Regions from separate parts of the Nocardiopsis gilva YIM 90087 genome, predicted to be linked through region 2. Evidence: riboswitches for the same ligand, from Rfam matches in the RefSeq annotation. Region 2 holds a riboswitch; each other region holds the start of a gene.
What was found. Region 2 has a riboswitch for cobalamin ahead of CDO52_RS01025 (ribonucleoside-diphosphate reductase subunit alpha). Riboswitches for the same ligand answer to the same signal wherever they lie in the genome.

Region 1 (10,281 bases), 1.7 Mb from region 2:
GTGCTCGTCGGCAGTTCGGCGAGCCGGGCCGTCGCCGGGCGCTTCGTCACCCCCCGCGGCTACACCTGGAAAGGCTGACCTTCCGTTGATCTCGGGGATATCGACCCTACATCGACGATTATTCGGTCGATATCCCCGAGATCAACGGTCGCTGTCGAGCAGCGCCGCGACCTCCTCCGGCGTGCGGGGGTCGGGGGCGTCGTCGGGGAGGAGCCCGCTCGTGCGCAGCGCCCGGCCCACCGCCGGACCCCAGGCCGGGCGGAGGCGGGCGGCGGACAGCAGGGCGGTGTCGCCCAGCACCTGCCGGACCGGTCCCACACCCAGCACGCCGTGATCGATCACCAGGGCGCGGTCCGCCCACCGGTAGGCCAGGTCCACCTCGTGGGTGGAGACGACCAGCGTCGTGCCGGACGCGCGCAGCCCCTCCAGCGTGGCGAGCAGCGACTCCACCCCGGCCGGATCGAGCCCGGCGGTCGGTTCGTCCAGGATGAGGACGGAGGGGCGCATCGCCAGGGCTCCGGCCAGCACCACGCGCTTGCGCTGCCCATAGGAGAGCAGGTGGGTGGGTTGGCCGGCGAGGCCGGTGATGTCGAGAGCATCGAGCGCCCAGTCCACGCGCTCGCGTACCGTGTCGGTGTCCAGCCCCTGGTTGAGCGGTCCGAACGACACGTCCTGCCGCACGCTCGCCGAGAACAGCTGGTCGTCGGGGTCCTGGAAGACGAGCTGGACCCGGCGGCGGAGGCCGCCGATGCCGCGCCGACTCTGCGGGACACCGGCGCCGTCCAGCAGGATCTCCCCGGACCGCGGCCGCAGGCTGCCCGCCAGCAGGCGCAGCAGCGTGGTCTTGCCCCCGCCGTTGGGGCCCAGCACGGCCAGTACCTCCCCGGCCGCGACCGCCACGTTCAGACCGGTGAAGACGGGGTCGGCGTCGTCATAGGCGAAGGCCAGGTCGCGCCCCGCCAGCACGGCGGGTGCGGTGGCGGGGGCACCGCCGGGGGACACGTCAAGCGAGGTCAAAGCCAGACTCCGGAGCCGATGGTCGCCGCGGCGACGAGAAGCGGGACGGCGGCCGCCGCGAGGAGCGCCTGGGGACGCAGCGGCAGCGCGTCGACGAGGACGGTCAGTTCGCCGGTGTAGCCCCGGCATTCCAGGCCCCGCTGCATGCGCTGGGCCCGGTCGTAGGAGCGGATGAACAGCGCGGCACCCAGGGAGCCGACCGACCGGATCCAGGCGCGCCGGGTGGCGTAGCCCAGCCGTCCGGCCTGCCCCGTGCCGATGCGGCGGGCGGTGTCGAGCGTCACGAACAGCATCCGGTAGATCAGCGCGACCATCTCCACGAGCGCGGCCGGCAGCCCGATGCGGGTGAGGCGGGGCAGCAGGTCGGCGAGCGGGGTGGTGAAGGCGAACAGCAGCTGGCACAGCAGTGCCGCCGTGGCGCGGCCGACGATTTCGGCGGCCCGCGCCAGACCGTCGGGGTCCCACGCCACCGGCCCCAGCGCGGGGCCGGCGGCCGCGTCGCCCGGAGCGCCGACGCTGAACAGCAGCGTCACCGATCCGGTGAGGATGAACAGCAGCGGAGCCCAGGCGGCGCGGGCGAACGCGCGCGGCTCCACCCCTGCCGGGCCGAACGCCACGACGAGGGCGGTCACCGCCGTGATCGCGGCGCCCGGCCAGGCCGGGAGGGCGAGCGCGCACAGCAGCAGGCCGCCGAAGAGGGTGCCCTTGACGGCGGGGTGCACGTCGCGCCACGGGCTCTTGTAGGCGGCGGCATCGATGGCCAGCATGGGCGCCGCTGCTCAGCCGCGCGTCGGTTCGGAGCCGTCCGGGACTTCCGCACCCCGAGGTGCGCCGCTCGCATCAGCCACCGCATCACCGGCCGCGTCTCCCGCACGGGTGGAGTCGGTCGGGCCGCCGGTGGCCTGCGCCTGCTCCGTGCGCATCCGTGAGCGTGTGCGCACGACGCCGAAGTAGTAGCCGATGATGCCCGCGCCGATCGCGGCCTGCAGCGCGAAGAGCCCTGACTCGACCTCGGACGAGGGCAGCTCGACGATGGGGGAGAACCACGGCTCGTAGGCCGGGTCGATGTCCTCAACGGCCTGCTGCCCCTGCGCGTCGGCGCCGGCGAAGGGTTCCTCGCGGGAGTCGCCCGCACCTATCGCCAGCGGCAGAACCGCGATCACGGCGATGGCGGCGACCATGGCCCAGGTGGCCCACGCCGCGGGGTGCCGGTCGCCGTCCTGCGCCTCGGCTCGCGCTCCCCTCCTCACTCGGCTCCGCCGCCCATGCGGTTCGGCCTTCGGCGGTGGGCATCGGCGGCTGCGCTCGTTCGTCGGCTCGCCGCTCGGCGGGCGCTCGGTGTTCGGGTTCGTCGACGTCATCGCTCACACCGCCTTTCGCTCGACCGGGGTGGTGGGGGCCGCGGCGGTGCGCAGCACGCCGAGCCGCAGCAGTTCACTCCGGCTCGCCTTGATCAGCAGTCGCACGATGATCACGGTCACCAGACCCTCGATGATCGCGAGCGGTATCTGGGTGACCGAAAAGATGGCGCCGAACTTGACGAACGAGCCCAGGACGCCGCTCTGCGCGTCGGGGAAGGCGAGTGCGAGCTGGAGGCTGGTCACCGAGTAGGTGCCCAGGCTGGCCAGGCTGGCGGCGAAGAACACCGCGAGCCCCAGCGACGTGTGCTCCGGCAGTGCCCTGGTCAGCCCCCGCACCAGGCGGTACACACCGTAGGCGACCCACGGCCCGACGATCGCGAGCGAGAAGACGTTGGCGCCCAGCGTGGTCAGGCCGCCGTGGGCGAGGAGTAAGGCTTGGAACAGCAGGGTGATCGTGCCGAGGGCGGCCATGACCGGTGGTCGGAAGAGCACCGCGCCCAGGCCGGTCCCCGTCGGATGGGAACTGCTGCCGCTCACCGAGGGGATCTTCAGCGCGGACAGCACGAAGCAGAACGCACCGGCGGCACCGAGAAGCAGCTTGGACTCGGGGTTGGTCCGGATCGTCGTGGTCAGCGAGCGGACGCCGTGAATGACGAACGGCGCTGAGACCGCGGTCCAGGCCACGGCGTGGACGGGCGGGAGGAAGCCTTCGGCGATATGCATGTGTGGGGGACCAATCTCCAACACCTCGTGGACGGTCGTCACGTGCCGTGGCCGGTCTCCTGGCTCCGGGTCGACGCCCGTCGCCGACCTTCCCAAGGGCGCGTCCGCGGCCGGACGTCCCCCAGTGGCCGTGAGCCGTCCGTTCCGCTGGCTGCGGCGGGCGGGGCACCGGGCTTCCCGTTCACAGTGGCGAGGGCCGCGCCGGTTTCGCACCGGACTTCCCGAACACCACGGCTCCACGAAGGTATGCCCTGGCCGCGAGGTTCGCAATAGCCAAGTATTCGCAATAGCGGTCGTCAGTAGGCCCGAAACCCCTGCGGCGTAGGGCCTGCGGCCACGCCGAAACCACATCGGGGGCGCACCGCGCCCGGCACCACCGGCCGCGTGGACACGATCCGGTGGCCATGTAAGGTGACCGGGCGCGGCCCCGCTCGAAGCGGCGGTACCGGGTCCGACACCGTGGGGGAGCCATGCCTGAACTCGGTTGCGCGGTGGCGCCCGTGGCCGTGACCTCGGCGTGCACGGCGTGCGGCGCGTGCCTGCTGACCTGCCCGGAACACGCCTTCCGTCCCAACGGCGGCACGCTCGACGTGCTGCCGGAGCGGTGCACGGGCTGCCTGGAGTGCATCGAGGTCTGCCCGGCCGACGCGATCATCGAGGTGGGCGACGGACCGGCAGAGAACGGACCGGCAGAGACCGGTGCGTGATCCGAGGCCAGGGCGGCGCCGAACCCGGTGGTCGGCCCGCGCACCGGAACCACGATCCCCGACAGCGGTGAACAGCTGAACGGAGAAAGGGAACGCAGTTGAACCGTCAGGTCCATCCGATCGAGGTGGAGTCCTTCCGCATCCTGCGGTCACGCGTCGACCTGGGGCACCTGCCACCGCTGAGCCGCGCCGTCGCCGAACGGGTCATCCACGCCAGTGCCGACCTCGACTACGCCACCGACCTGGTCATCGACGACACCGCGGTGACCGCGGCCGCGGCAGGCCTGGCCGACGGCGCCCCCATCGTGGCCGACGTCGCCATGGTCGCCTCCGGCATCACCGCCCGCCCCAGCGTCTGCCGTATCGCCGAGGAGAACACCGCGCGCCTGGCCCGCGCGACCGGCATCACCCGCTCCGCCGCCGCGGTCCGATCCGCCTTTTCCGAGGTCGGCCCCGGCGCGGTCTGGGTCGTGGGATGCGCGCCCACCGCGCTCGAGGAGATCATCGCCCGCGGCGTCGATCCGCTCCTGGTCATCGGCCTCCCGGTCGGCTTTGTCGGTGCCGCCGAGTCCAAGGCCGCCCTTCGCGAGTCCGGACTGCCCCAGGTCAGCAACGTCTCGGAGAAGGGGGGCTCGGCCGTGGCGGCCGCCGCGCTGAACGCCCTGCTCTACGGCCCCACCCCGTGACCGTGGCCGTCCGGCCGATTTCCCGTCCCCACCGCATGAATCTCCCCGGCCGCCGCGAGCCGGGGCCAGCCCGAGAAGAACGTGAGAGGTCCACGATGAAACCCCCGCTGTTGCTGGTCGGACATGGCACCCGGGACGAGAAGGGCGTCGCCGACTTCATGGCGTTCGTCGAGCGGCTCGACCGCCGCCTCGACGACCGCGAGGTCGCCGGGGGCTTCATCGAGCTCTCGCCGCCGCCGCTGACCGACGCGGTCGGCGAGCTCTACGGCCGGGGCCACCGCCGTGTGGTGAGCGTGCCGATGATGCTGGTCGCGGCCGGACACGCCAAGGGCGACATCCCCGGCGCGCTGATCCGCGAGAAGGAACGGCACGACGGGTTCGACTACGTCTACGGACGCCCGCTCGGCCCGCACCCGACCATGCTCCGGCTGCTCGCCGAACGACTCGACGACGTCCTCGGCACCGACTCCGACCCCGCCGGTGAGTCCGCTGAGACCGGTGCGGCGGGCGAGACCGCCGTCCTCCTGGTCGGCCGCGGCTCCACCGACCCCGACGCCAACGCCGAGGTGTGCAAGGTCGCCCGCCTGTTCCAGGAGGGCCACGCCAAGCAGCGCGGCGTCTCCTTCGTCGAACCGGCGTTCATCTCCCTGGCCTGGCCGAGCGTGTGCGAAGGCCTGGACCGCATCCGCCGCCTGGGCGCCCGCCGCGTCGTGGTACTGCCCTACTTCCTGTTCTCCGGCATCCTCCCGGACCGCGTCGTCGACGAGTCCATGGCCTTCGCCGCCGACCACCCCGACCTGGACATCCGCTGCGCGCCGGTGATCGGCGACTGCGACGGCCTCGCGGACATGATCGTCGAACGCTACGACGAGGCCCTGGCCGGAGACATCCGCATGAACTGCGACACCTGCGTCTACCGCATCGCCCTCCCCGGTTTCGAAGACAAGGTCGGCGCCCCGCAGACACCCCACCACCACCCGGACGACCCCGCCCACGGCCACGGGCATAGCCATGGCCACGCCCACGGGCACGGCCACTGACACGGCACGCGTGGCCACCCGGATCCCACCGGACCGGGTGGCCACTCCTGACCACTGTGCCCTCATCCACTGGTGATTACGCGGATTCATCGGACTAGCTGGACAAAGCCAGAGGGACTCCCGTGATCATCGACGGCGGGGCGGGGCCGTGCGGGCGATATGTGGCGGTGTAGGGTGCGCTGTCGTCCGGGTTGTCGCGGAGAACAGCGAGGTGGCTGCAGGTGCGGGACGTGGTGGGGACGCCCGTGGGCGGGGATGGCTCCGTCTCCGGGGAGTCCGAGGTGGACCTTCGGCACCACGGTGATTCCGAGACCGGTCCCGGGCTTCTCGACTTCGCGGTGAATGTGCGGACCGGGACACCGCCCGCATGGCTGGCCGAGCGCATCCGTGCGTCCGTCGGCGACCTCGCCGCCTATCCCGATTCCTCGGTGGCGCGGCAGGCCGTGGCACGGCGGCACGGGCGCGACCCGGCCGACGTTCTCCTAGCCGCCGGTGCCGCCGAGGTGTTCGTGCTGCTGGCACGGGTGCTGACGCCGCGTCGGGCGGTTGTGGTGCATCCGCAGTTCACCGAGCCCGAGGCGGCGCTGTGTGCGGCCGGACACCAGGTCGAGCGGGCCATCCTGCCGCCGGACTTCACCCTCGATCCGGCGCTCGTGCCTGAGGACGCCGACCTGGTCGTGATCGGGAACCCCACCAACCCCACCTCCGTCCTGCACCCGGCGGGCGTGCTGGAACGGTTGGCGCGTCCGGGGCGGATCCTTGTCGTGGACGAGGCGTTCGCCGACTGTGTTCCCGGCGAGCCGGAATCCCTGGCGGGGCGTTCCGACGTTCCCGGGCTCGTGGTGGTGCGCAGCCTCACCAAGACCTGGGGGCTGGCCGGGCTCCGCGCCGGATACCTGCTCGCCGATCCCGGCCTCGTCGCGCGCTTGGCCGACGCCCAGCCGCTGTGGTCGGTCTCGACCCCCGCGCTCGTCGCCACCGAGGCGTGTAGCGCGCCCGAGGCGGTGGCGGAGGCCGACGCTTGGGCGCGGGAGCTGGCCGACGAGCGTGCCGGGCTCGCCGCCGACCTGCGTGCTCTCGGCCTTCACGTCACCCCTGCGGCCGCCGCATCGTTCTTGCTGGTCAGAGCCGAGGACGGGGCGGGCGTGCGGGCGCGGTTGCGCGAGCGCGGCATCGCCCTGCGGCGCTGCGACACCTTCCCGGGGCTCGGGCCGGACTGGTTGCGCGTCGCCGTCCGGGAGCGTGATACCGCCCGTCGACTGACGCGCGTTCTGGCACAGTTGCTGTAGCCGAGTTGGAGGCAAAAAGCGTCTTGTGTCCGGTGCCCGCTGATGGTGATCTCGAATGGATGGGTGCGGAGCCGAGGGCCGGACGCGCCTGGGGGCGAGGAGACCTCGGCGCCGGTGACTAAGGGGGAGTACATGCCGAAGAGACACGCGACCGGCTGGGGCGGTGCCGTGGCCGGTTCCGCCGGAGGAACATCATGACCGGTGACGACAAGCGCCGCTATTCCGGACGACGGGGAGCCAAGGACAACCGGGACTCCGCACGTCGTCCCGCCCGTGATGTCCCGCGCGGCGCCCGTGAGGCGACCGCGCGGGGACTGCTCGACGGTCTCCCGGAGGCGGGCCGGGGCGCGGGGGCGCCCACGGGACCCGTGACAGGTTCCGGAGGAACCGCACCGCGACCCAACCCGTTCCACACGCCGGAGAAACGGCAGCCCGTGCCCGGGCCCTATGCCAGGCCCGAACCCGCGGCGGCGCCGCCACCGGAGCCCGAGCCGGTACCGGAGCCGGAACCGGAGGCTGAGTCGGCCGACCGGTCTGCCGCTCCCGCTGACACGTCCGCCGACCCCGCGCCCGAGTCCGAGCGGGAGCCGACGTCGACGACATCCGCCGCGGCCTCCGAGTCGGTGCCTCCGCCCCCGACCACGCCGTCGGCCTACGTGGCCGAACCGCACCAGGAAACCGGACAGGAACAGGAAACGGAACCCCCTTTGGAACCGAACGTCATCCCGCTGCGAGGAGGCGGTCCCGACCGCGTTCCCGCGACCACCGTCGAGGCTTACGCGGCCGGTCCGGCCGCCTATGAGCAGCGCGCCGAGTCGTCGCAGGAGCCTCCGTTCGCGCCGCAGTCCGAGCCCAAGGGGCCGTCGCCGTCCGACGCATCACCGCGGAGAGCACTCGCGGGCCACGATCCGCACACCTACGCCGACGCGGAGCGCGAAGCGGTCTACCGGGCGATCCGCGAGCGCCGCGACGTCCGCATGGGCTTCCGCCCCGACCCCGTGCCCGACGAGGTCCTCACGCGCATCCTCACCGCCGCGCACATGGCGCCCTCGGTCGGCTTCTCCCAGCCTTGGGACTTCCTCATCGTGGAGGACCCCGACGTGCGCACGCGCGTCCAGGAGCTGGCCCAGACCCAGCGCGAGGAATACGCCCGCGCGCTCCCGGCCGCCCGCGCTCGCGCGTTCTCCGGGCTCAAGGTCGAGGCCATCCTGGACACGCCGATCAACGTCGTCGTCACCGTCGACCCGACCCGCGGCGGACGGCACACCCTGGGGCGGCACGCGCAACCGCAGACCGCCACCTACTCCACGGCGCTGGCCGTGCAGAACCTGTGGCTGGCCGCCCGCGCGGAGGGCGTCGGGATCGGCTGGGTGAGCTTCTTCGACGAACGCGACGTCGCGAGCGCCCTCGACCTCCCCCCGCACCTGCAGGTCGTGGCGTACCTGTGCGTCGGCTACGTGGAGGACTTCCCCCCGGAGCCGGAACTCGCCCTGGGCGGGTGGGCCCAGCGTCGCCCGCTCTCCTGGGCCGTCCACCGCGACAACTACGGCCGACGCGGCCTGCCCGGCGAAGAGCCGACGAGTCTGCTGGAGGAGACCATCGCAGCCATCGGCCCCCTCAACCAGCGTGCCGTGCGGGAGGCGGAGGACCGGCATTCCCGCATGACCGTGCCGCCGGGCGCGCTCGGCGAGCTGCAGGAGGTCTCGGTTCGGCTCGCGGGGCTGGCGGGGGAGTGTCCGCCGCCGATCCCCGAGCCCGCCGCCGTCGCGATCTTCGCCGGTGACCACGGCGTGCACGCCCAGGGGGTGACCTCCTGGCCGCAGGAGGTCACCGGGCAGATGGTGCAGAACTTCCTTGCCGGGGGCGCCGTCGCCAACGCCTTCGCCGAGCAGGTCGGCGCCGAGGTGACCGTGGTGGACGTCGGTGTCGCCGGTGATCTGCCCACGGTCCCGGGGCTGCTGCCGCGCAAGGTCGCCCGCGGCACGGCCGACATGACCCAGGGCCCGGCCATGACCCGCACCCAGGCCGAGTTCGCCATCGAGGCGGGGATCGAGGTCGCCCGCGACCTGTCCTCGGCGGGCAACCGCTGCCTGATCACCGGCGACATGGGCATCGCCAACACGACCGCCTCCGCCGCGCTGATCGCCGCCTTCACCGGCGTCGACCCGGCCGAGGTGACCGGGCGCGGCACCGGCGTGGACGACGCCATGCACGAGCACAAGATCGAGGTGGTCCGCCGCGCGCTGGCGGTCAACGCGGTCGAGTCCCACGATCCGGTCGGCGTGCTCGCCGCCGTGGGCGGCCTGGAGCACGCCGCGCTCGCCGGGTTCATCCTCGGCGCCGCCGCCCTCAGAGTCCCGGTGCTGCTCGACGGTGTGATCGCCGGTGCCGCTGCTCTCGCGGCGTCGGCCATCGCCCCCGAGGTGCACCACGCCTGCTTCGCCGGGCACCGGTCCGCCGAGCCGGGGCACAGCGTGGCGCTGGAGCACCTCGGCCTGCAGCCCCTGGTGGACCTGGAGATGCGCCTGGGCGAGGGCTCGGGTGCGCTACTCGCGCTCCCGCTGCTCCAGGGAGCGGCGCGTGCGCTGCGCAGTGTCGCCACCTTCGACTCCGCCGGGGTTTCCGAGCGGGCGTGACGGCAAGGAGCGCGGGGCGCTGCGCCGTGCGGCCGGGCCGGGTTCCTGCCGCCTTCGGCGTGCCCCGCGGTGAGGTGCGGCACGATCGACGGGTGGTGCCGCACCTCCCGGGGCACCCTCGTCTTTCGGACGCGGCCCGGCTGGCCGTCGTGGCCCGTTCCTGCAGGGCAGGGCGGCTCCCGGGCGGGTGTCCGGTCCGCCTGCGGCGCTCCCGCACGCGGGTGTTAGCGCACGTGGTGTGTTCGTCACGTCGTAACGTGGGTGGCCGATAACCCCCTGTTTCGGCGATGCTGCTATGAAAGGACAGAGGGGACCGATACCGCGATCGCCGCAGGGCGCGGGCGTGCGTTATGTGCGGGAGCGCGGGCGAAACCCCGGTTTGACACGGTATTTTTTGGGGCATCGACGCATCCCACCTCACTGTCGAGCACGGGTGCGCAGGGAACAGCGGGACACGTGCCGGATCAGGGGGCGAACGGCGCCGGGGAGCGATCGCGGGGATTCGGATCGACCAGGCCCGGGCACGTCGTGGCCCGCGTTCGGAAACGGTCGCAGATCTGGAGGTCAACCCAGGTGACGTATCTTCTCGGCTTGCGCATGAACGGGCGCGACGTTCTGGTCGTCGGAGGCGGCCGCGTCGCCCAACGCCGGGTCCCCAACCTCCTGGAGGCGGGGGCGAAGGTGACCGTGATCGCGCCCGAGGTCACGGCGGCCCTGGAGGACCTCGCCTCCTCCGGACGCATCACCTGGCACCAGCGCGGCTTCGAGCCGGGTGACGTGCGCGACGGCCGTCTCGGTGCGTTCTGGCTCGTCCACGCCGCG
Region 2 (10,281 bases):
GTACTGCTCGGCGATGCCGACCATCTTGTTCCGGCGGCCCAAAGACAGGATCTGCGCGAAGCCGGTGTAGAACCACATGCCCTCGAAGATCACGTAGAACGCCACGAGGTCACGCAGGAAGGCCTGGTCCGCCTCCGGGGTACCGGTGCGGAAGTCGGGGTCCTCCAGGTTCTGCGTGTACTTCAGGGCCCAGGCGTCCTTCTCCGTGATGGAGGGGACCTCCCGGTACATGTTGAACAGCTCGCCCTCGTCCAGGCCGAGGCTCTCGCAGATGTACTGGAAGGTGTGCGTGTGCACGGCCTCCTCGAAGGCCTGGCGCAGCAGGTACTGGCGGCACTCGGGGTTGGTCAGCTGCCGGTAGACCGCGAGCACGATGTTGTTGGCCACCAGGGACTCCGCCGTGGCGAAGAAGCCCAGGTTGCGCTTGAGCATGAGGCGCTCGTCCTCGGTCAGGCCGTCGCGCGACTTCCACAGCGCGATGTCGGCCTGCATGGCGACCTCGGTCGGCATCCAGTGGTTGTTGCAGCCCGCCAGGTACTTGTCCCACGCCCAGGTGTACTTGAGCGGGAGCAGCTGGTTGACGTCGGCGCGGGCGTTGATCATCGACTTGTCGTCGACGCTGACGCGGCCGCCGTCGCGGTCGATGGCGCCGAGGCCGGTGGTGTCGGGCTCATGGGTGGTCGTCATGTGGTGATTGGATCCTTCGGAACGTCTGCTGAGGGCGGCTGCGGGCAGTTCTCTACTGGCAGGCTTCGCAGTCGGGGTCGTCGATGGAGCAGGTGGAACCGGCGTCCGGGTCCAGTTCCGGGGCGGTGGAGGGGGTCCCGGCTGCCGAGGTGGGGGCCGGTGCGCTCGCCCCCGGCGACACGGCCGCCGCAGGGGACGGCGAGGGGGCAGCCGTGGGCGTCGGAGTGGCGGCGACCGCGTTCAGCTTGCCGTCGGTGCCCTTCAGCGTGCTCTTCTCCACGTGCGTGGCGCTCTGCGAGCGCAGGTAGTACGTGGTCTTCAGGCCCTTGCGCCACGCACGCCGGTACAGCTCGTCGAGCTTCCGGCCGCTCGGGGCCGCCATGTAGAGGTTCAGCGACTGCGCCTGGTCGAGCCACTTCTGCCGCCGGGACCCCGCGTCGACCAGCCAGGAGGGGTCGACCTCGAACGCGGTCGCGTACAGGTCCTTCAGGTCGTCCGGCACGCGGTCGATCGCGCCGAGGCTGCCGTCGTAGAGCTTGAGCTGGGAGACCATGTCGTCGTCCCAGAGGCCGCGCTCCTTGAGGTCGCGCACCAGGTAGGGGTTGACGACGGTGAAGTCGCCGGACATGTTCGACTTCACGAACAGGTTGCGGTAGATCGGCTCGATCGACTGGCCGACGCCGGTGATGTTGGCGATGGTGGCCGTCGGGGCGATCGCCATGACGTTGGAGTTGCGCATCCCCACGGTGCGCACACGCTCCCGCAGGGTCTCCCAGTCCAGCCGGGCCGTGGTGTCGACGTCGAGGTCACCGCCGCGCGCGTCGTCCAGCAGCTGCAGCGAGTCGATCGGCAGCACGCCCTTGCTCCACAGCGAGCCCTCGAAGGTCTCATAGGCCCCGCGCTCGGCGGCCAGCTCCATCGACGCGGTGATCGCGTGGTAGGAGATGAGCTCCATGCTCTCGTCGGCGAACTCCACCGCGCCCTGCGAGCCCATCGGCAGCCGCAGCCTGAACAGCGCGTCCTGGAACCCCATGAGGCCCAGCCCCACCGGCCGGTGGCGCATGTTGGCCCGCTCGGCCTCGGGGATCGTGTAGAAGTTCACGTCGATCACGTTGTCGAGCATGCGCACCGCCGTGTGCACGGTGCGGCGCAGCCGCTCGGCGTCGATGCCGTCCTCGGTCACGTGCCGGGCCAGGTTGACCGAGCCGAGGTTGCAGACGGCGACCTCGTCGGCGCTGGTGTTCAGGGTGATCTCGGTGCACAGGTTGGACGAGTGCACCACGCCGCTGTGCTGCTGCGGCGAGCGCAGGTTGCACGGGTCCTTGAAGGCGATCCACGGATGCCCGGTCTCGAACAACATGGTGAGCATGCGCCGCCACAGGTCGACCGCGCGCACGCGGCGCCACACCTTGATCTCCCCGGCCTCGGCGGCCCGCTCGTAGGCGGTGTAGGCCTCGGCGAACTCGGCCCCGTAGAGGTCGTGCAGGTCGGGCACCTCGTCGGGGGAGAACAGCGTCCACTCGCCGTTGGCCTCGACCCGCTGCAGGAACAGGTCGGGCACCCAGTTGGCGGTGTTCATGTCGTGCGTGCGCCGCCGGTCGTCACCGGTGTTCTTGCGCAGGTCGAGGAATTCCTCGATGTCGATGTGCCAGGTCTCCAGGTACGCGCAGACCGCGCCCTTCCGCTTTCCTCCCTGGTTGACAGCCACGGCTGTATCGTTGGCGATTTTGAGGAAGGGGACGACGCCCTGGCTCTGGCCGTTGGTGCCCTTGATGTGGGCGCCGATGCCGCGGACCGGGGTCCAGTCGTTGCCCAGGCCGCCGGAGTACTTGGACAGCAGCGCGTTGTTGCTGATGCCGTGGAAGATCGACTGCAGGTCGTCGCCGATGGTGGTGAGGAAGCAGGAGGAGAGCTGGGCGCGCTGGGTGCCCGCGTTGAAGAGGGTCGGGGTGGAGCACATGAAGTCGAACGACGAGATCAGGCCGTAGAACTCGATGGCCCGCGCCTCGCGGTCGTCCTCGTTGAGGGCCAGGCCCATCGCGACCCGCATGAAGAAGGCCTGCGGCAGCTCGTAGCGGGTGCCGTCGCTGTGCAGGAAGTAGCGGTCGTACAGCGTCTGCAGGCCGAGGAAGGTGAAGTCCAGGTCGCGCTCGGGGCGCAGGGCCGCGCCGAGGCGGGTGAGGTCGAAGGTGGCGAGGCGGGGGTCGAGCTGGCCCAGTTCCACGCCGCGGGCGATGTAAGCCGCGAGGTAGTCGGAGTAGCGCTCGGCCATCTGGGCCTGGTCGGCCTCGTCGAACGCGCCGGAGAGGAAGGTCAGCGCCTCCCGGCGGAGCTTGTCCAGCAGCAGCCGCGCGGCGACGTGGGAGTAGTCGGGGTCAGCCTCCACGAACGTGCGAGCCGCCATGACCAGCGCGAGTTCCAGCTCGTCGGAGGTGATCCCGGGGTAGAGGCCGCGCCGGGTCTCCGCGATGACCTTGTCGGCCGACACCCCCGTCAGCCCGGCGCAGGCCTCGTGCACCACCTGTCCGACCCGCTCCATCGGATCGCTCGCGGGGTTCGCGTGCGCGGGCTCCGCCGCGGCAACGTCGAGATCGAGGGTCATGGTGGCTCCAACCAGGTAGACGACAACCGGTTGGGGTGTCGAAGGACGGCGCGCACCAGCACACAGGGGAGGGTTCGCCCCGCGCCCCTCGGCGCGAGGTCGTCGTACTCCCTGATTCGCGGCGGCCCGCCCTCGAGGCCCCGTTGCAGTGCACGTCGGACGCGTGCACGCCGATGGCAGGTCTTCGGACTCGCGGGCGTCGGAGGACGGCGTGACCCGTGTCCTCCACCTACCGGCCATCGGCTTCCCGGGGGTCATGGCGTGGCGCCCAGTGCCGTGGGGATGGCGTTCGTTCCCGCTCACCGCTGCGGGGCAGTCCCGGACTCGCACCGGGTTCCCTCTTGCCTCACCCGCGTCGAACGATCAGAACGCCTCGACCGCCGGGTGAACCATCAGCGGGAGAGATACTACATCTAGTGGCGCCCGGCCGGGAACACCTCAATATAGGGGTGTGTCGCGGTGAATTTTCGGTCGCGGAGCGTGCGGGGCCCGTGGTACACGAGGGGGATGAGCTACCTGCACGTGTTCGACATGGACGGCACCCTGCTCAAGGGTACGAGCGCGAGTCTTCAGATCGCACGGGCGACCGGCACGGAGGCGGAGCTGCGCGACCTCGAACGGGCCTTCGCCAGCGGCGAGATCGACACCCGCGCCTTCGCCGCCGCGCTGCCCGAGGTGTGGCCCATGCTCACCGACGACCACGTCGCAGGGGTCTTCCGCAGCGGCCCGTTTCTCGACGGAATCGCCGATGTGTGCGGGGATATCCGCTCCCGGGGCGAGCGCTCGATGGTCATCACGATGTCGCCCGACTTCTACGCCGAGCGACTGTTCGATTTTGGCTTCGATGAGGTGGTGGCGTCCCGGTTCCCGGCCCTGCCGTTCACTGAGCCACCCCTGCCGGAGAACATTCTCACTCCCGCCGACAAGCCGCGGATCGTCGAGGAGGCGCGCCGACACGCGGGAATCGCGCGCGAGCGGTGCGTGGCCTACGGGGACTCCATGTCGGACGCGGCGCTCTTCCGGCACCTTGCGCACTCGGTGGCGGTCAACGCCGATCACCACCTCGCCGACATCGCCGGGGCGCACTACAGCGGCGGGAGCCTGGTCGATGCCTATGCCGAGGGCCGGGCACTGCTCCGCCCTTGTCGTTGATCTCGGAGATATTGGGGTCAAAATCGCTCGTGAGACCCCAATATCTCCGAGATCAACGGGGGAATCGGCGACGTCGTCTGCGGCGGCTATTCGTCGTCGAGTAGCCGGTCCAGGGCGTCTTCCGTCAGGCCCAGGTCCATCCGGATCCGGAAGCGCGTCCGCACCAGTTCCATGAGCAGGTCGTGCACATAGGCCGACACGTCCTGGTGCCGGAACCGCTCCACGCCCAGGGTCGACCAGTCGTGCGCCCCCGTCAGGTCGCCGTGGGCCTGCAGGGTCTCGGCGATGGTGATGTAGGTGGGCAGATTGCGCGGCCCCTCTTTACGCAGCCGCTCCAGCTGCGCGTAGGCCGCGTCGATCTCGTCGAGCTCCAGCAGCGCCCCCGCCAGGTGGGCGCGGGCGTCGATGACGGTGATGCCGCCGTCGTCGATCGCCCGCTGGTAGGCGGCCGTGGCCCGCTCGAACTCCTGGGCCATCTCCCACTGTTCACCCGCGCGGACGAAGAGTTCGGCGCGGGAGATCTCGCTGTCGGACTCGACCCGGTTGGCGAGCGCGATGAGCTCGCGTGCGACATCGGTATGGTCGCCGGACTGGACCGCCCTGAATTCCAGCCGGTCGAGATCGGCTGTGGTCACGCGGGTCACTGCCAGCCTCCCTAGGTCCCTCTTCGGTCCGCGCCGTGCCCCGGATCCGTGACACCTCAGCCTCGGGCACGTTCCAGGGCACTCCAGAAGCCGTTCCGCAGCGCGTCGCGGACTTCGTCGCGCAGCAGGAAGTCGATCGGCAGCGCCGACCCCTGCAGCAGGCGCGCCTCCAGGTCGGACGGCATCCGCGGACGGCTCGCGAGCACCGCCTCCAGCCACAGGGTGGGGGCGTCGCGCGCGATCGACTCGGCGAAGTCGTTCCCCTCCTGGCGCGCGGCATTCACCGCGTCGTCGATGGAATACGCCGATGCCGCTCCGGGCCCGACGCGCCCCACACCCGGGGGTGTGGGGGCGTAGGGACCGTGAGCGGTCGGTTGCTCGGGGCGGGGGCCAGCACCGGATCCGGGTCCCGGACGGGGTCCGTGGGAACCGGAGAATCCGGATTCAGTTTCCGTGCTGGCCCCATAGGTAGGGTTTGGGCCGGTATTACCTCCGTACGCCGGATTCTCGCCGGTGTGCGACCGGTACCGGGGGTCGCGGGGGTCCGGCCCCGGAGGCGGTGTTCCCCGGCCGGGTGGGGCGCCGCGCTCGTAGCCCTGCGCGCCGCCGCCCATCATCGGGTCGTGGTGGGGACCGGTCTGATGTGGTCCGGCCGGGTGCGGCCCCTGCTGGTGCGGTCCTTGCTGGTGGGGGCCCATGGGGTGCCCTGGCGGGACCCCGTTGCCCTGCGCGGGACCGCCGTAGCCGTTCTGCACGACGTCGCGCATGCCCGGGTGCGCCCCGGTGCCGCCGCCGGGTCCAGCGGGTCCGGCGGGTCCGCCGCCGGTGGCGCCGAAGCTGGGCTGCGGACCGGTGGGCGGGTTGGCCATCATCGACTGCTGGCCGCCGGTCGGCTCCTCGCCGCGTCTGCGCTGCGGCGGGGCGTACCCGCCGGACGGGAACCCGTTGACGTCGATGGGCCCGGAGGGGTTGGTGCGGCCGGAGTCCGTGCCGCCCTGCGGGGCGAGGTGGTCGCCGCCGCGCTGCTGGGCGATGCTTTGGCGCATGGCGCGCAGCTGGTCCATGGCGCTGCCGGTCATGGCCTGCTGCGCCCCGGTGGAGGCGAACATGGCCTCCATCCCACCCGTGTTGCCGACCGCAGGTTCGACCCTGGAGGCGCCGGTGTGCGCCGTGACCGGGCGGCGCGTCACCTCGGGGCCGCTGTGCGAGCGCCCGTTGGTGAGCGGGGTGGTGGTCTCGGCCGACTCGTCGCCGGTGGCCGAGAGGAGATTGACATACGGGCGCAGGTGCCCGGCCCCGATCTCGATGAGGTCGTCGCACTCGCGGCGGAGCGCCCGCGAGATCGTCCAGTTGCCCTCGACCGAGATGTGCACGACGGTAACCCTGACGCCGAGGTCCTGGACGTCCGACACGACCTGCGCCATGTCCTCGTCTCCGCTGACCAGGACCGCTTCGCACAGCACTCCCGTGCGCGCGAGCGTGGTCAGGTCCCGTTGCACGTAGCTCTCGACGCCCTCCCGTCTGCCGGGACGGATACGCGCGGCTCGGAACTTGATGCCGGGAATGTCCGCGATGCCGTCCTGCTCCTGGGTGCGGCGGCCGTCGGCCGTCGCCTCGTACCAGTAGCAGCGCAGCAGAGGGAGCCCCGTGCGGTCACGCGCCACCTCGTTGAGGAGCTGAACGAGTCCCGCGTAATCCCATGACACGGAGTCCCGGTTCCGGGTTCCGTGCACAGCCATCGCACCGTCGGCAAGGAGGTAGCCGGCGTCCACGAACAGCGCGCAGCGATCCACGCGACACCGCCCCTTCCCATTGTGCTGGTCACCCGGACCTGGGGGCATGTACCGGGTCTATCCAACGATCGGCCCTCGGCCAATAGACAGGCCGGGCCACAGCCTAACCAAGTCTGTCTCGGTTTGCGTGCCCCCTCCGACACCCGTGGCCGGATGATCACCCTCGGTTCACGCGTCCTAGCTGCGCGGATTCCGATGCCGCACGGAGATCTGCGGTTGTTTGCTCTCGGGCCTGTCGTCATGTCCGCATCGGCGCCGTCACGGCCACCGCGCCGGCCAGGTACGCGTCCTGCCGGGTCACCAGCCGGACCTCCGGGTCCCGCGGGAGAACCGGGTTGAACCGCACGACGTCGGTGCCGAACGCCAGCGGCGGGCCGACGGCACCGCGCGCGGAGCTGGCGAAGGCGTTGTTCGGATCCGCGTCACCGCCCTGCGGGGTGAGCGCGGTGCCGTCCAACAGCACCTGGTCGCCCGGAAGGTCGGCGTCCCCCTCCCAGGCGACGACGTCGACGGTCGCCGGGACGGCGGCCGGAAGCAGTCCGGCCAGGGGGAAGCGCATGCCCTGGTCGTCGTGGAAGACGGTCTGCGACGCGTCCAGCACCATCGCCTGGTTGTAGGTCTCGGCCGGGTCCTCCAGGACGACGACCATGCTCCAGCCCGCGTAGGTGCTCGTTCCGGTCTTCGTGGGGACGTCGGCGACCCACCACTCGCCCCCGCCCTGTGCCCGCACGATGTCGGTGATGTCGGCGAACGCCTGGTAGGCGGGGTAGCCGGGCAGCCTCGCGCGGCCGACCTCATCGGCGCGCACATCGATGTAGGAGTCCGCACCCGGCCCGCGCAGCTTCGCCGTCGCCGACGCGGGGGACCGGCCCGAACCGGAGAAGTACAGCCCGGCCCAGCGGACCGCGCCGCCCTCGGGCAGCGACCACCGCGCCGAACTGGACATCTCCGTGCCCGGGTCGTCGTCGAGGTCCATGGGCCGCATGTCCCACATGTCGTTGTCGCGGAACTCGCCCTCGCGCTGCAGCGCACGCGCGCACTCGCCGCTCTCGGAGGACTCGCCGATGATCTCCTCGATCGTCTCCTCCGCCTCGTCCTCGGCCTTGTCGTCCACCGAGGTGTCGATGTCCTCGTCGTCGGGGGAGGGGGCATCGGGAGTGGGCGCGGGGCTGGGAAGTGCGGAGGGGGACTGCGATGTGGAGGGCGACGGGGGTGGCGCCGCTGGCGCGGAGGGACCGGCGCTCGACGCGGGTGCGGGCACGGGGTCCGGGGCGGCGGGTGCCCGCTGTTCGTCGGCCTCGGGGGCGGTGGAGGCAGTCGAGCCGCTGGGAGAGGCCGGAGCGGCCGGGGGCGCGGGGGTCACCTCGCCGCCCGGCTTGTTCACCACGATCGGCCACCACGGCCAGGGGCGCCAGCGATCGTCATCGTCCACGCAGGTCAGCAGCGCGTTCCCGGTGCTCTCGGTGCGCACCTGCCCGGCCGCGGCGTAGCGGGCCGGTTGGCCTCCCCGGTCGACGCCGCGCGAGCCGGCCGCGGTCGCTCGGGCGTCGCCGGAGCTCACGGTCATGTGCGGGGGGTCGCCCGCTGTAGCGCGGGGAGAGACGACGACGTCGAGGTATTCGGTGGTGCGCGCACCGGCGTCCAGACCGGATCGGACGCACTTCCCGCCGTCGGCGGTGGCGGTGCAGCTCCAGCCGCTGTCGCTGGGAGCGAAGGGGGCGGCGTTCCCCCGGCGCCCGCTGGCGCGGAGGGCGACGCCCGGAGGCAGATCGACTTCCGCGACGACGTCGGCCTCGGCGGAGTCGCCGCGGTTCGCGACGCTGATCACGATGATCCCGGTGCGGCCCGGCACGAGCGCGCCCACCGGGTCGATCCGGGGCGAGGTCGGGGACGCCGGCTTCCGGCGGTTCCACCGGCTCGTCGGGCTCGGGCGGCGACGGCGAGGGGGCGGGCGTCGGCTCCTCCGACACAGGGGGGAGGATCACCGGCGGGTCGGGGGCGGGAACCTCCGGGGCCGCCACTGGCGGCGGAGGTGTGGGGGCCGCGGGCCCGGGGCGCCGGTTCCTCGGCGTCAGGGGCCTCGGGCTGCGGGTCCTCCGGCTGCGGCCGGTCCGGCCGCGACTCCGGCGGCTCGGCCGCGACCGGCGGCTGGTCGGGCGAAGGCGGGACCGTTTCGTCGTTGCTGACCAGGGCGATGACCGCGGCCGCCGCGACGGCGGTGGCCGCCGCGCCCGCGGCCGTGGCCTGCTGCTGGCCCCGGGACATCCGCCCCCACCAGCCCGCGGACAGTGCCCCGCCGGGGAGCGACGCGAGGTAGCCGGCCGCGGCAGGGCCGGCGAACAGCGGGAGGATGATGCCGGGCAGGCCGAAGTTGACGTCCATCAGCTCGGCGTAGACCTCGCGGCACTCCGCGCACTCGTCGAGGTGCCGGTCGACGGTGGCGGTGTCGCGTTTGCCGAGCCCGCCCCGCACGTAGGAGCCGAGCAGGCCGAGCGCCGGGCGGCAGCTCTCCGCCGACGCCTCGCCGGAGAGGTGCATCTGCAGGTATTTCTCGCGCAGGCCCTCGCGGGCGCGGTAGGCGAGCGCGGCGACGTTGTTGGGGGTCTTGCCGAGGATCGTGGCGGCCTCGGCGGGTTTGACCCCTTCGATCTCCGTGTACCAGAGCACCGACTGCCACTCGGGGCGCAGCGCGAGGAAGGCGCGGGCGATCAGCGACCGTTCCAGCCCCTGCAGGGCGGGGTCCACGAAGGGCTCGCCGCGGTCGAACTTCTCCATGTCGTCGGTGACGACCTGGCGCTTCTCGCCGCGGGCCCGGTCGTAGACGGCGTGCCGGACCGCGGTGAGCAGGTAGGGGCGGAACCCGTCGTCCGGTCCGCCGCCGCGCTGCACGACGCCGAAGACGCGGGTGAAGGTCTCGGCGACGACGTCGTCGACCTCGGCCTCGCCGCGGACAAGCTGGCGGGCGAGGCCGCGCGCCGCGTCGATGTGCCGCTCATAGAGGGTGGCGTATGCGGCGGTATCTCCGCTACGGACCCTTTCGAGAAGCTCGGCGTCACCGATAAGTAGCTCGGTGTGATCGCCTTGCGGTTCCGTCATGCGTTGCCTTTCCGCTGCGTCCGGATCCCGTGTCCAACCACCGGTGCGGCCCTCCGGCGCCGCCCGCTGGACGCCCCGCACCGCCGAGGTTTCACGCCTCGGCGCCGACCTCCCGAAACGCCCCGCAGAAGGCCTGAGAAAAAAATATCTCGAACTCGCGTCATAACTGCCACCTACGGCTGTCTTTACGGGTGAAGGCGCTCGGACGGGCCCGCCGAAACGGGGGCGCGGGCCCGTCCGGCAGCGTCGGACCGGACGGCGCCAAACGGCGAAGAGACAGGATTGGGGATCGAAGTGGAGGGCTCTG
Region 3 (10,281 bases), 2.0 Mb from region 2:
CCGTGAACCCGTGGTTCATGACGCTGCTGATCAGCGGTTCCGTGGCCTTCGCGCTCGGGGCGCTGGCGTTCGCGATGGGTGTCGTCCGCGGCGCGATCATGAGCCGGGACCTGACGGGGCTGGTGGCGATCGCGCTGGTCGTGACGGCCCTGGCGATGGTGGCTCCGCCGTTCTGGGCCTTCTACGTGATGGCGGTCGCCGCGATCGTGGTGTTCTGGCCGGTGGCCTGGACGACCGTGCGCGCCGGGACGCGGCCCGAGGCGGCGGCGGAGGCTGAGGAGGGCGCACAGCCCGCGGCCCCACATCCCCGTACCGCCGAGGAGCAGAAGGGCACGTTCCTCGGCTTCGGCCGACGCGGAACGCGTGCCCACCACTGACGCCGCAACTTCAGCCGTGGGGCCCACCGCTCGACGGTGGTCGGGCCGGTGTCCCGGGACACCGGCCCGGCTGGCACGCCACATCCCGGCCGGAGTGGTCCGTCTTCCTCGCTGAGGTGAAGTCCGGCCGCCTGTAGCACCGGAAACATGCGATGCCCCCGCCACGCGGGGGCATCGCTCGTTGGTGCCCGGGGATTCTCTTGTGCGCATAGCCTGGACGGTCGTCGATCAGTCGGGCAGGAAGAGGGATACTCGCATGCCGCAGGTTCCGCGCGTGGTGATCGCCGCCCCGGCGTCGGGGAGTGGGAAGACCACGGTCGCCACCGGGCTCATGGCCGCTCTGGCGGCTCGGGGAACGCGCGTGTCCGGGCACAAGGTGGGGCCTGACTACATCGATCCCGGGTATCACGCCCTCGCCACCGGGCGGCCGCCGCGGAACCTGGATCCGGTGCTCTGCGGCGAGGACCGGATCGTGCCGCTGTTCGAGCATGGCGCCGCCGGGGCGGACATCGCCGTCATCGAGGGCGTGATGGGCCTGTTCGACGGCGCCTCCGAGCCGCGGCACTTCCACGGCCCCGGGGACTTCGCCTCGACCGCGCATGTCGCCGGGCAGCTCGGAGCGCCGGTTGTGCTGGTCGTGGACGCCGCCCGGACCAGCCGGTCCATCGCCGCTCTCGTGCACGGCTTCTGCACCTTCGAGACGCGTGTGCGGGTCGGCGGCGTGATCCTCAACCGGGTCGGCTCCGACCGCCATGAGAAGCTGCTACGGGACGCGCTGGAGGACGTGGGCGTTCCGGTTCTCGGCGCCATTCGGCGGCACGCCGCCATCGAGACTCCGTCCCGTCACCTTGGCCTCATCCCGGCCGCCGAACGAGCCCATGCCGCGCGCGAGGCCGTGGACGCGCTCGGCTCGCTGGTCGCCGACTCCTGCGACCTGGACGCGATCGTCGCGCTGGCGCGCGCTGCCGCCCCGCTCCCCGGCTCGCCGTGGGACCCCGACGCCGAGATGGCCGCGCTGCTGACGCCCGAGGGCGCCCCAACGGACAGCGCGTCGGGCTCGGCCGGGCCCTCCCCGCGGATAGCAGTCGCGGGTGGACCCGCGTTCACCTTCTCCTACACCGAGCAGACCGAGCTGCTGCGGGCCGGTGGAGCCGAGGTGGTCGCATTTGATCCACTGCACGACGAGAAGCTTCCGGAAAACGCCCGCGGGCTCGTCATCGGCGGTGGGTTCCCCGAGATGCACGCCGCCGAGCTCTCCGGAAACGCCTCGCTGAGATCCGCCGTCGCCGACCTGGCAGGTCGCGGTGCGCCTGTGGCCGCCGAGTGCGCCGGGCTGCTCTACCTCGCGCGCGAGCTGGACGGGGCACCGATGTGCGGGGTCATCCCCGCCGAAGCACGGATGACGGGCCGCCTCACCCTCGGCTACCGCGCCGCCGTCGCCGTACGCGACTCCGTCCTGGCCGCCGCCGGGACCCGGGTCCACGGCCACGAGTTCCACCGCACCGCACTCACCCCCGCCCACGGCACCGACCCCGCCTGGCAGTGGAAATCCAGTGGCGGCGACGGATACGCGAGTGCCACCCTGAACGCCTCTTACCTCCATGTGCACTGGGCGGGAGCCCCGGCCATGGCCGCTCGATTCCTCCGCGCCGTGCACACGTTCGACGAGTTGGAAGGACCGGAATGCAGCCCGAACCGATGACCTCTGCCAAGCAGATGATGCCGATCGTCATCCTGCAGACGGAACGGTTGACGCTGCGTGCCTTCACCGAAGCCGACATCGACGATGTCTTCGCCGCGGTCAACGACCCCGAGATTCAGAGGTGGCTTCCGCTCCCCGAACCCGGAGTGCCGTACACCCACGACGAAGCCGAGGCGTGGTGCCGGACGGTGGCGCCGGAGTCCCGGGTCACCGGCGATGGGCAGAAGTGGGCCATCATCGAACGCGACACGGGCCGTTTCTGCGGATCCATCGGCTTCACGCGCACTATGTGGGTGACCCAGACGACCGAGATCGGCTACTGGATGGCACCGTGGGCACGCGGCCGAGGTCTGGCCGCCGAGGCGACGATCGCCGCCTGCCGCTGGGCCATTGACCAGGGCTTCGAGCGGATCGTGCTGAGGGCCGCGACCGCCAACACCGGCTCGCGCCGCGTCGCCGAGAAGGCCGGTTTCGTCTTCGAGGGCATCGAGCGCAACGCGATGCGGCTGCACGAAGGCCGCTGCGATATGGCGCTCTACAGCCTCATCCCCACCGACCTCCCCCGTTGATCTCGGGGAAAAGCGCCAAATTCCAGCGGTTTCTTGGCGCACTTTCCCGAGATCAACGGGGGGACCCGGGGCGACCTGACAGCTAGCGGCGCGTCACCATTCGATGCCGCGCTGGCCCTTCTGCCCCGCGTCCATCGGGTGCTTGACCTTCGTCATGTCGGTGACGAGATCGGCCGCGTCCAGCAGCCGCTGGTCGGCGTCGCGTCCGGTGATGATGACGTGCTGGTTCCCGGGCCTGTTCCGCAGGGTCTCGACGACGTCGTCGGCGTCCACCCACCCCCACTTCATCGGGTAGGTGAACTCGTCGAGCACGTAGAGCCGATACGTCTCCGCGGTCAGGTCGCGTTTGATCTGGTTCCAGCCCTCGGCCGCGTCGGCGGCGTGGTCCTGCTCGGTGCCGGGGCGCTGGATCCAGGACCAGCCCTCCCCCATCTTGTTCCAGGTGACCTTGCCGCCCTCGGAGGTGTTGCCCAGGACGCGCAGCGCCTTCTCCTCGCCGATCCGCCACTTCGCGGACTTCACGAACTGGAACACCCCGATGTCCCAGCCCTGCGCCCACCCGCGTGTGGCCAGGCCGAACGCGGCAGTCGACTTGCCCTTCCCTGTGCCGGTGTGCACGATCAGCAGCGGCCGGTTGCGCCGTTGCCGCGTCGTGAGTCCGTCGTCGGGGACGTAGGACGGTTTGCCCTGCGGCATCTGTCGTGGGTCCTTGTCTGTCGCTGGTGGTTTGTCTTCTACGGCGCGTGTAGGGTCACGCGGCGCGGTGGCGTGTGTGCCGGACCAGTCCGCTCAGCGCGTCGGCTCCCAGTTCATCCAGTCGGACCGTGGTCCCGCCCATGGTGGCGGCCAGCCGCGCGGCCAACCCTAGGCGCACCACGCCCGACTCGCAGTCGACGATGACGCTCTCCACACCCTGAGCACCGATCCACGCCCCGGCGCGCAGGGCGTCGTCGAGTCCGCCCTGCGTGGCCCGACCGTCGGTGACGACGACCAACAGCGGGCGGCGCATCGGGTCGCGCAGGCGCTCGACGCGCAGTACGTCGGCCGAGCGCAGCAGCCCCGCTGCCAGCGGCGTGCGCCCACCGGTACGCAGCTCGCGCAGGCGGCGCGCGCCCGCCTCGACCGACGAGGTGGGCGGCAGGTCGAGTTCGGCGCCCCGCCCACGGAAGGTGACCAGCCCGACCTTGTCGCGCCGCTGGTAGGCGTCGAGCAGGAGGCTGAGCACCGCGCCCTTGACGGCGCGCATGCGCTGCCGCGCCGCCATCGATCCGCTGGCGTCCACGCAGAACAGCACGAGGTTGCCCTCGCGCCCCTCGCGGACGGCCTCCCGCAGGTCCGACCCTTCCAGTCGGAGCCCGGGGCCGTTGCGGCCCCGGGCCCGCTGGTGGGGTGCCGCCGCCCGCAGCGTCTCGATCAGGTGCAGCGTCCCGACGCGTTCTCGCGGCGGACGGGACCCCGATGTCCTGCCGTACGGCGTCTCGGCGCGGGAACGGCGGCCGGGGGTCCCGTGGCCGATCCCGGAGACGCTGAACAGCCGCGGGCGGTAGGGCTCCCCCGCCTCGCTCGTGGTGTCGCCCGTCTGCTGTCCCGGCCCCGAGGGGGAGCTTTCCTGCTCTTCCCCCTGCTGGTCGCCGGAGTCAGGCGAGGACGGCGACGGCGCGGGGGCGTCCTCGGTGTCCGAGCCGTCGTGGCTCTCCTGGCTGTCCTGGCTCTCCTGCGGACTGTCGTCCGACCCATCGCCGTCGTCGGGACTCCCCGGCTCCTCCGGGGTGTCCTCACGGCCTTTTGGGTCGGCATCACCCGCCTGGTCGAGCGCCTCCTGCAGCCGGTCCTCGTCGAGGTCGGGGGCGTCGAAGGGATCGCGGCGGCGCCGGTGCGGCAGGGCGAGCCGGGCCGCGTCGCGCACGTCGTCGGACGTCACCTCGATGTGGTCCCGCCAGGCGGCCAGCGCCATGGCCGCGCGGGCCGTGACGATGTCGGCGCGCAGACCATCGACCTCGAAGGCCGCGCACACGGCCGTGACCTGGCGAAGGGCCGCGTCGGTGAGGACGACCCCGGGCAGCCGTTTGCGGGCCGCGCGGATGTGCTCCGCGAGTTCGTCGTCCTCGCGCGCGTACCCGGCGGCGAAGGCGTCAGGGTCGGTCTCGAAGGCGAGGCGGCGGCGGACCACGTCGGCGCGCTCGGACGGCTCGCGGGTGGCCGCGACCTCGACCGTGAGGCCGAACCGGTCCAGGAGCTGCGGGCGCAGCTCGCCCTCCTCCGGGTTCATCGTGCCGACCAGCAGGAACCGGGCGGCGTGCGCGACCGAGACGCCCTCGCGCTCGACGTGCGACCTGCCCATCGCCGCCGCGTCCAACAGCAGGTCCACGAGGTGGTCGTGGAGCAGGTTGACCTCGTCGACGTAGAGCACGCCGCGGTGGGCCGCGGCGAGCAGGCCCGGCTCGAACGCTTTCACGCCTTCCGTGAGCGCCCGTTCGATGTCGAGCGAGCCCACGAGGCGGTCCTCGCTCGCACCGACCGGAAGCTCCACGAGGCGCGCGTCGCGCTCAGCGGGCACGACGTCCCGCGCGTGCGGCCCGTCGGGGCAGCCTGGGTCGGGGTCAGCGGGATCGCAGGCGAAGCGGCAGCCGTCGACGACGTCGAGGTCGGGCAGGAGCGCCGCGAGGGCGCGCACGACGGTCGATTTCGCGGTGCCCTTCTCGCCTCGGACCAGGACACCGCCGACCGCCGGGGACACGGCGTTGATCAGCAGCGCCAGTTTCAGGTCGTCCATGCCGACGACCGCGCTGAAGGGGTAGCGAGCGGAAGCGCTCACGCGGGTCAGTCCTTCCTCGGGAGTCCACGCCCATAGGGGTTTGTCGTGGTGCCGAGCAGTCTCCTGGCTCCCAGATCGCCGCGTCCCCGCCGCCTTCCCACCGGTCGCGTCCGGCAGTGGCGTTGGTCGCGGGTCCGCTCCCTGGTCACAGTGGCGGGACCGCCCCGGATTCACACCGGGTTCCTGCGTGCGGCGGCAGACCCGCGCGAGGTCGCACCGCCGACGTCGGCACCGCCCACCAGAATGGCACACGCGTGTTGGGTGCCATCCCGGAGCCGGGCTTTCGGGCGCCCCTATCCAGAAACTGAAACCAGTTCTACTATGCGCCCCAGACGCCGACGTCCTTCAGCGAGCGAAGGAGCGCACGTGACCACGGACCTGAAACTGGGAATCGCGGTGGGCTACTGGGGCGCCAGCGCCGATGACGCCACCGAGACGGTGCGGGCCGCCGAGGCCCTCGGATATGAGTCGGTGTGGACCGCCGAAGCCTACGGGTCCGACGCGTTCACCCCTCTGACCTGGTACGGCGCACGGACCGAACGAATCGGGCTGGGCACCGGGATCGTGCAGCTCTCCGCGCGCACCCCGGTCGCCACCGCCATGCACGCGCTGACCCTCGACCACCTCTCCGGCGGGCGCCTCCGGCTCGGGATCGGGGTGTCCGGCCCGCAGGTCGTCGAGGGCTGGTACGGGCAGCCGTTCCCGCGCCCGCTGGCACGGACCCGGGAATACCTGGACATCATGCGCCAGGTCTGGCGCCGCGAGGCACCGGCCACCTCCGAGGGACCGCACTACCCGCTCCCCTATCCGGGCGGAACCAGGCTGGGCAAGCCGCTGAAGTCCATCACCCGCCCGCTGCGCCCGGACATCCCCGTCTACCTGGGCGCCGAGGGGCCGAAGAACGTCGCCCTGGCCGCCGAGATCGCCGATGGCTGGACGCCCCTCTTCTACCACCCGGAGATCAGCCCCGGCGTGTACGCCGACGCGCTCGCCGCGGCCCCCGACGGCTTCGACATCGCCTGCACGGTCACCGTGCTCCCGCACGAGGACACCGCCGAGGCGCTGCGCACCGCCAAGATTCCGCTCGCCTTCTACATCGGCGGCATGGGCGCCCGCGACGAGAACTTCCACCTCAACGTGTTCGTTCGGATGGGGTTCGCCGAAGCCGCGTACAAGGTGCAGGAGCTGTTCCTGGCCGGACGCCGCGAGGAGGCGGTGGACGCCGTCCCCGACGAGCTGGCCGACGGCCTCTCCCTGGTCGGCCCGCTCCCCCGCATCGCCGAACGCCTCCAGGCGTGGCGCGACAGCCCGGTCACCACCCTCCTCGTCGCCGGAGTCCGCGACGAACCCGGCCTGCGCGCCCTGCGCGAAATGGTGCTCGGGTGACCGAGGGTGGCCCGTGGGGAGAACGCCTCCCCCGTCACCGCAACTTTTCCCCAGGAATCCCCGAAAACCCCCACAAGGCGCGTGGCAGCAGGAGATCATGATCAACATGGCGATCAGGCGAATGGTGAGCAGCGTCAGCGTCAGGTCGATGGAGCGCCCGAGGGCGGGGTGGTCATGGGGGTAGAGCCACAGCGACCGGGAGACGCCACCCGCCGGATCCCCGTGGCCCGGGATCAGGAATGGTTCTGGAGCGAGGAGTGGCAGGCGAAAGAGCGGGAAGCCGAAGCCGGGTCTTCCTCTCTGATCAGGAGTTCCTGGCCTGGCTCGACCGAAAGGTGAAGTAGCGCGGGTCAGTCCCAGACCCGCGCCAGCAGCCACTGACCGCTCTCGGAGTCATGCCGCAGCTCATAGACGCCCGGGCCGCGCCCGGAGCCCGCCTCCACGCGCCAGAATGTGCGCCGAGGCAGCCGGTCGCGCGCCCCGACCGCCCAGTCGGTGCGCAGCGTGACCCAGTGGTCGATGATCCGCCGCACCGTGTAGATCCGTCCGTCCCAGGTGAAGCGCCGCGGCCGCCCCTCCCGCTCGGCCACCGTGATGGGCACACCGTAGACACGTGCCACCGGGCCACTCCCCTCGTCGCGTACGCGCCCGCACCGGCGGTGCGCGAAAGCCGTCGGCCCGCGGGGAAGAGTAGGCACTAATTCGAACTGGTGTTCTAATTATAACGAGGTCGACTACAGACCGGAACCGCGGAGGTCGCGAGCGTGTGTCAGCTTCTCGGGACTGAAGTCCCGAGCTTGCAGGTAGGGCCCCACTGGATGTGAGGTTGCCTCCCGTGTCTTGGCGACTCAGCCTGTGGGCTGGGCGGCCGGGACGCGTGACTCACGCCCCGCATTCCACACGGTCTCGCCACGTTGGGCGATGTTGCGGGAAGCATTCCGGTCTGCGTGCGCAACGACGCCGCAGCCCCGGCAAATGAAAAGACCCTGGTGCACGCGGTTCCTATTGTCGATGTGCTGGCACTCGCAGCACATCTGCGACGTGTACGCAGGATCGACGAAGACGAGCGGCACGCCCGCTCGCTTGGCCTTGTAGACGATGAAGTCTCCGAGCTGGGCGAAGGCCCAGGAGTGGAGTGCGACCCGTTGGGGCTTGGGGAGCCGTACCCGGTTACGGATTCCCTTGAGTTCTTCGAGGGAGATACCGCATCCGGTGCGTTCAGCCTCGGTCACGATCGCCTTGGAGACGCAGTGGTTGATGTCCTTCGAGCAGCGGGCTTCCTTGCGGGAGCGCTTCTTGAGCAACCGCTTGGCAGACTTGGTGCCCTTCTTCTGCAGCTTCTTTCGGATGAAGAGCTGCCGCTTGCGGTAGCGGTTGAGCTTCCGACCGGCGGTCTGGCAACCGGTGGACGTGGTGGCGATGTTCTGGATACCGAGATCGACGCCGATGAAGCCATCGGGTTCGTAGGTCTGGGCCTCGGGCACGTCGCACGTGGCGATGAGGAACCAGGACCCGTCGCGGCATATGAGGTCGGCTTCGCCCTTGCGGTAGGCGGCGAGAGTCTTCAACGCCTCGGGGGCGCAGACGAACCGTACGCCCTTCATCCGGCCCTGCCGGGTGGTGATGGCTACCGTCCGGGCGTCGATATCCCAACCCATGTTGCGGTGGTCGTACGCCTGTGCCGCCTCGGCGCGAAACACGATCGGCTTGGACTCGGCCTTGCGGCGGCGCTTCGACTTCTCTGGCCCTAGGTTCCCGGCCTTGATGTTCGCCCGCAGCGTCGCGTAGGCGTCCACGACCTTCTTGATGAGCTGCTGCGCAGCAGCCGACTTGATACCGCGTTCGCGCAACTCGGCGTACACCAGCTTGCGAAGTGCGTACTCGTGGACCTTGAGCCCGTAGTGCTCGTAGGCGACTTCGGAGACGTAGTTCGCCCCCTCGTTGCACGCGGTGAGCTCATCACGCAGAGCCGACGCCACCTCGGGCGTCGGCTGGAGCTTCACGGACACAACGATCTTCACGGGTGTGACCATAGCAATGGTCTATGTCACCTCGATGGGAGCCAGCCCCGATATACACAGGCGACGAACGGTCGTCTGCACCCTGCACGCGCACCTGGTCTTCACGCCGAAGTACCGCCGTCGCGTCTTTGATGACGCCCTGCCCACTCGCCGCGAAGAGATCACGCGGAAGATGTGCGAGGACTTTGGTGCCGAGCTGCGCGAGTTCGACGGCGAGACCGACCACGTGCTCCTGTTAGCGCACTACCCGCCGAAGGTTTCGCTCTCCCGGCTCATCGGCCCACTCAAAGGCGTGTCCGCCCGACCGCTCCGCCAGGAGTTCGCCGGCTGCATCAACCGGGCCATCATGCACGGGCAGTTCTGGTTTCCGTCCTATTTCGCCGCCCTCTGCGGTGGCGACCCGCTTTTGATCACCAAGGAGTACATCGAGAACCTGAAGCGCCCGAGCTGGGAGACGCAGCGATGGGGCTGCGCTCCGCTCCGCCCCGTTAAGGATGCGCTTCATCCCGCCCGTGAACGAGCGGGGTTTCTCGCAAGAGATCGCTAGAATCTGCGACCCCCAGTCACAGCCGACGTCGCCCCATCGACCACACTCGCGCGACGCCCGCATCGCGTCGGTACGCTGTGAGACGCGAACCCCCGTGAGCCATAAAGGAAAACCACAACTGTGACGTCGAACGAGCACGAGCGCGCCAAACCCCTCCGCACCGGCGACCCCCACGAGCTCGGTGACTACCGCATCGTGGGACGGCTCGGCCGCGGCGGCATGGGCACCGTCTACCTCGCCGAGGACGCCTCTGAGCGATTCGTCGCGGTCAAGCTCATCCACCCCGACCTCACCGACGACGAGGACTTCCGCCGCCGCTTCGCCCGCGAGGTGCAGTCGGCGCGCCGGGTCGCGCGCTTCTCGACCGCCGGCGTCATCGACGCGGAGCTGGAGAGCGACCCGCTGTACATCGTCTCGGAGTACGTTCCGGGCCCCAACCTCTCCGAGGCGATCAACACCGAGGGCCCCATGCGCGGCGGGACCCTGGAGAGCCTGGCCATGGGGGTGGCGGCCGCGCTGACGGCGATCCACGGCGCCGGGGTGATCCACCGCGACCTCAAGCCCGCCAACGTCCTGCTGTCGACGGTGGGGCCGAAGGTGATCGACTTCGGCATCGCCCGCGCCATGGACGACGACGGCTCGGTGACCCGGTCCAGCCAGCTCATGGGGACCCCTGCCTACCTCGCGCCCGAACTCGTCACGGGCGGGGAGATCACCCCGGTCTCCGACATCTTCTCCTGGGGCTGCCTGATCGCCTTCGCCGGAACCGGCAGGGCCCCCTTCGACGCGCAGAGCGTGCCGGCCGTGCTCCAGCTCATCAGCGCGGCACCGCCGAACCTGGAGGGACTGGACCCGAGCCTGGAG

Region 1: it holds a riboswitch for cobalamin, as region 2 does, so the genes downstream of both, CDO52_RS20550 (energy-coupling factor ABC transporter permease) here and CDO52_RS01025 (ribonucleoside-diphosphate reductase subunit alpha) in region 2, are expected to answer to the same signal.
Region 3: it holds a riboswitch for cobalamin, as region 2 does, so the genes downstream of both, CDO52_RS09820 (putative cobaltochelatase) here and CDO52_RS01025 (ribonucleoside-diphosphate reductase subunit alpha) in region 2, are expected to answer to the same signal.

Annotation. Positions count from the first base shown of each region.
Region 1 is NZ_CP022753.1:4,577,395-4,587,675, reverse strand. It holds gene cobJ (precorrin-3B C(17)-methyltransferase) at 1-78, shown strand, start outside; gene CDO52_RS20565 (energy-coupling factor ABC transporter ATP-binding protein) at 142-1,017, opposite strand; gene cbiQ (cobalt ECF transporter T component CbiQ) at 1,014-1,784, opposite strand; gene CDO52_RS20555 (energy-coupling factor ABC transporter substrate-binding protein) at 1,797-2,378, opposite strand; gene CDO52_RS20550 (energy-coupling factor ABC transporter permease) at 2,382-3,143, opposite strand; cobalamin riboswitch at 3,134-3,349, opposite strand; gene CDO52_RS20545 (DUF362 domain-containing protein) at 3,572-3,808, shown strand; gene CDO52_RS20540 (precorrin-8X methylmutase) at 3,907-4,494, shown strand; gene CDO52_RS20535 (sirohydrochlorin chelatase) at 4,590-5,534, shown strand; gene cobC (Rv2231c family pyridoxal phosphate-dependent protein CobC) at 5,765-6,823, shown strand; gene cobT (nicotinate-nucleotide--dimethylbenzimidazole phosphoribosyltransferase) at 7,018-9,459, shown strand; gene cobA (uroporphyrinogen-III C-methyltransferase) at 10,057-10,281, shown strand, end outside.
Region 2 is NZ_CP022753.1:161,163-171,443, forward strand. It holds gene CDO52_RS01020 (ribonucleotide-diphosphate reductase subunit beta) at 1-687, opposite strand, end outside; gene CDO52_RS01025 (ribonucleoside-diphosphate reductase subunit alpha) at 740-3,289, opposite strand; cobalamin riboswitch at 3,448-3,698, opposite strand; gene CDO52_RS01030 (HAD family hydrolase) at 3,797-4,441, shown strand; gene CDO52_RS01035 (hypothetical protein) at 4,528-5,085, opposite strand; gene CDO52_RS01040 (NYN domain-containing protein) at 5,142-6,878, opposite strand; gene CDO52_RS29030 (hypothetical protein) at 7,117-8,742, opposite strand; gene CDO52_RS28505 (sigma-70 family RNA polymerase sigma factor) at 8,703-9,974, opposite strand.
Region 3 is NZ_CP022753.1:2,122,579-2,132,859, reverse strand. It holds gene CDO52_RS09840 (hypothetical protein) at 1-377, shown strand, start outside; gene CDO52_RS09835 (cobyrinate a,c-diamide synthase) at 634-2,079, shown strand; gene CDO52_RS09830 (GNAT family N-acetyltransferase) at 2,061-2,648, shown strand; partial or broken gene cobO (cob(I)yrinic acid a,c-diamide adenosyltransferase) at 2,742-3,347, opposite strand; gene CDO52_RS09820 (putative cobaltochelatase) at 3,400-5,463, opposite strand; cobalamin riboswitch at 5,520-5,649, opposite strand; gene CDO52_RS09815 (LLM class F420-dependent oxidoreductase) at 5,830-6,849, shown strand; gene CDO52_RS09810 (DUF6504 family protein) at 7,200-7,469, opposite strand; gene CDO52_RS09805 (RNA-guided endonuclease InsQ/TnpB family protein) at 7,698-8,882, opposite strand; partial or broken gene tnpA (IS200/IS605 family transposase) at 8,905-9,318, shown strand; gene CDO52_RS09795 (serine/threonine-protein kinase) at 9,538-10,281, shown strand, end outside.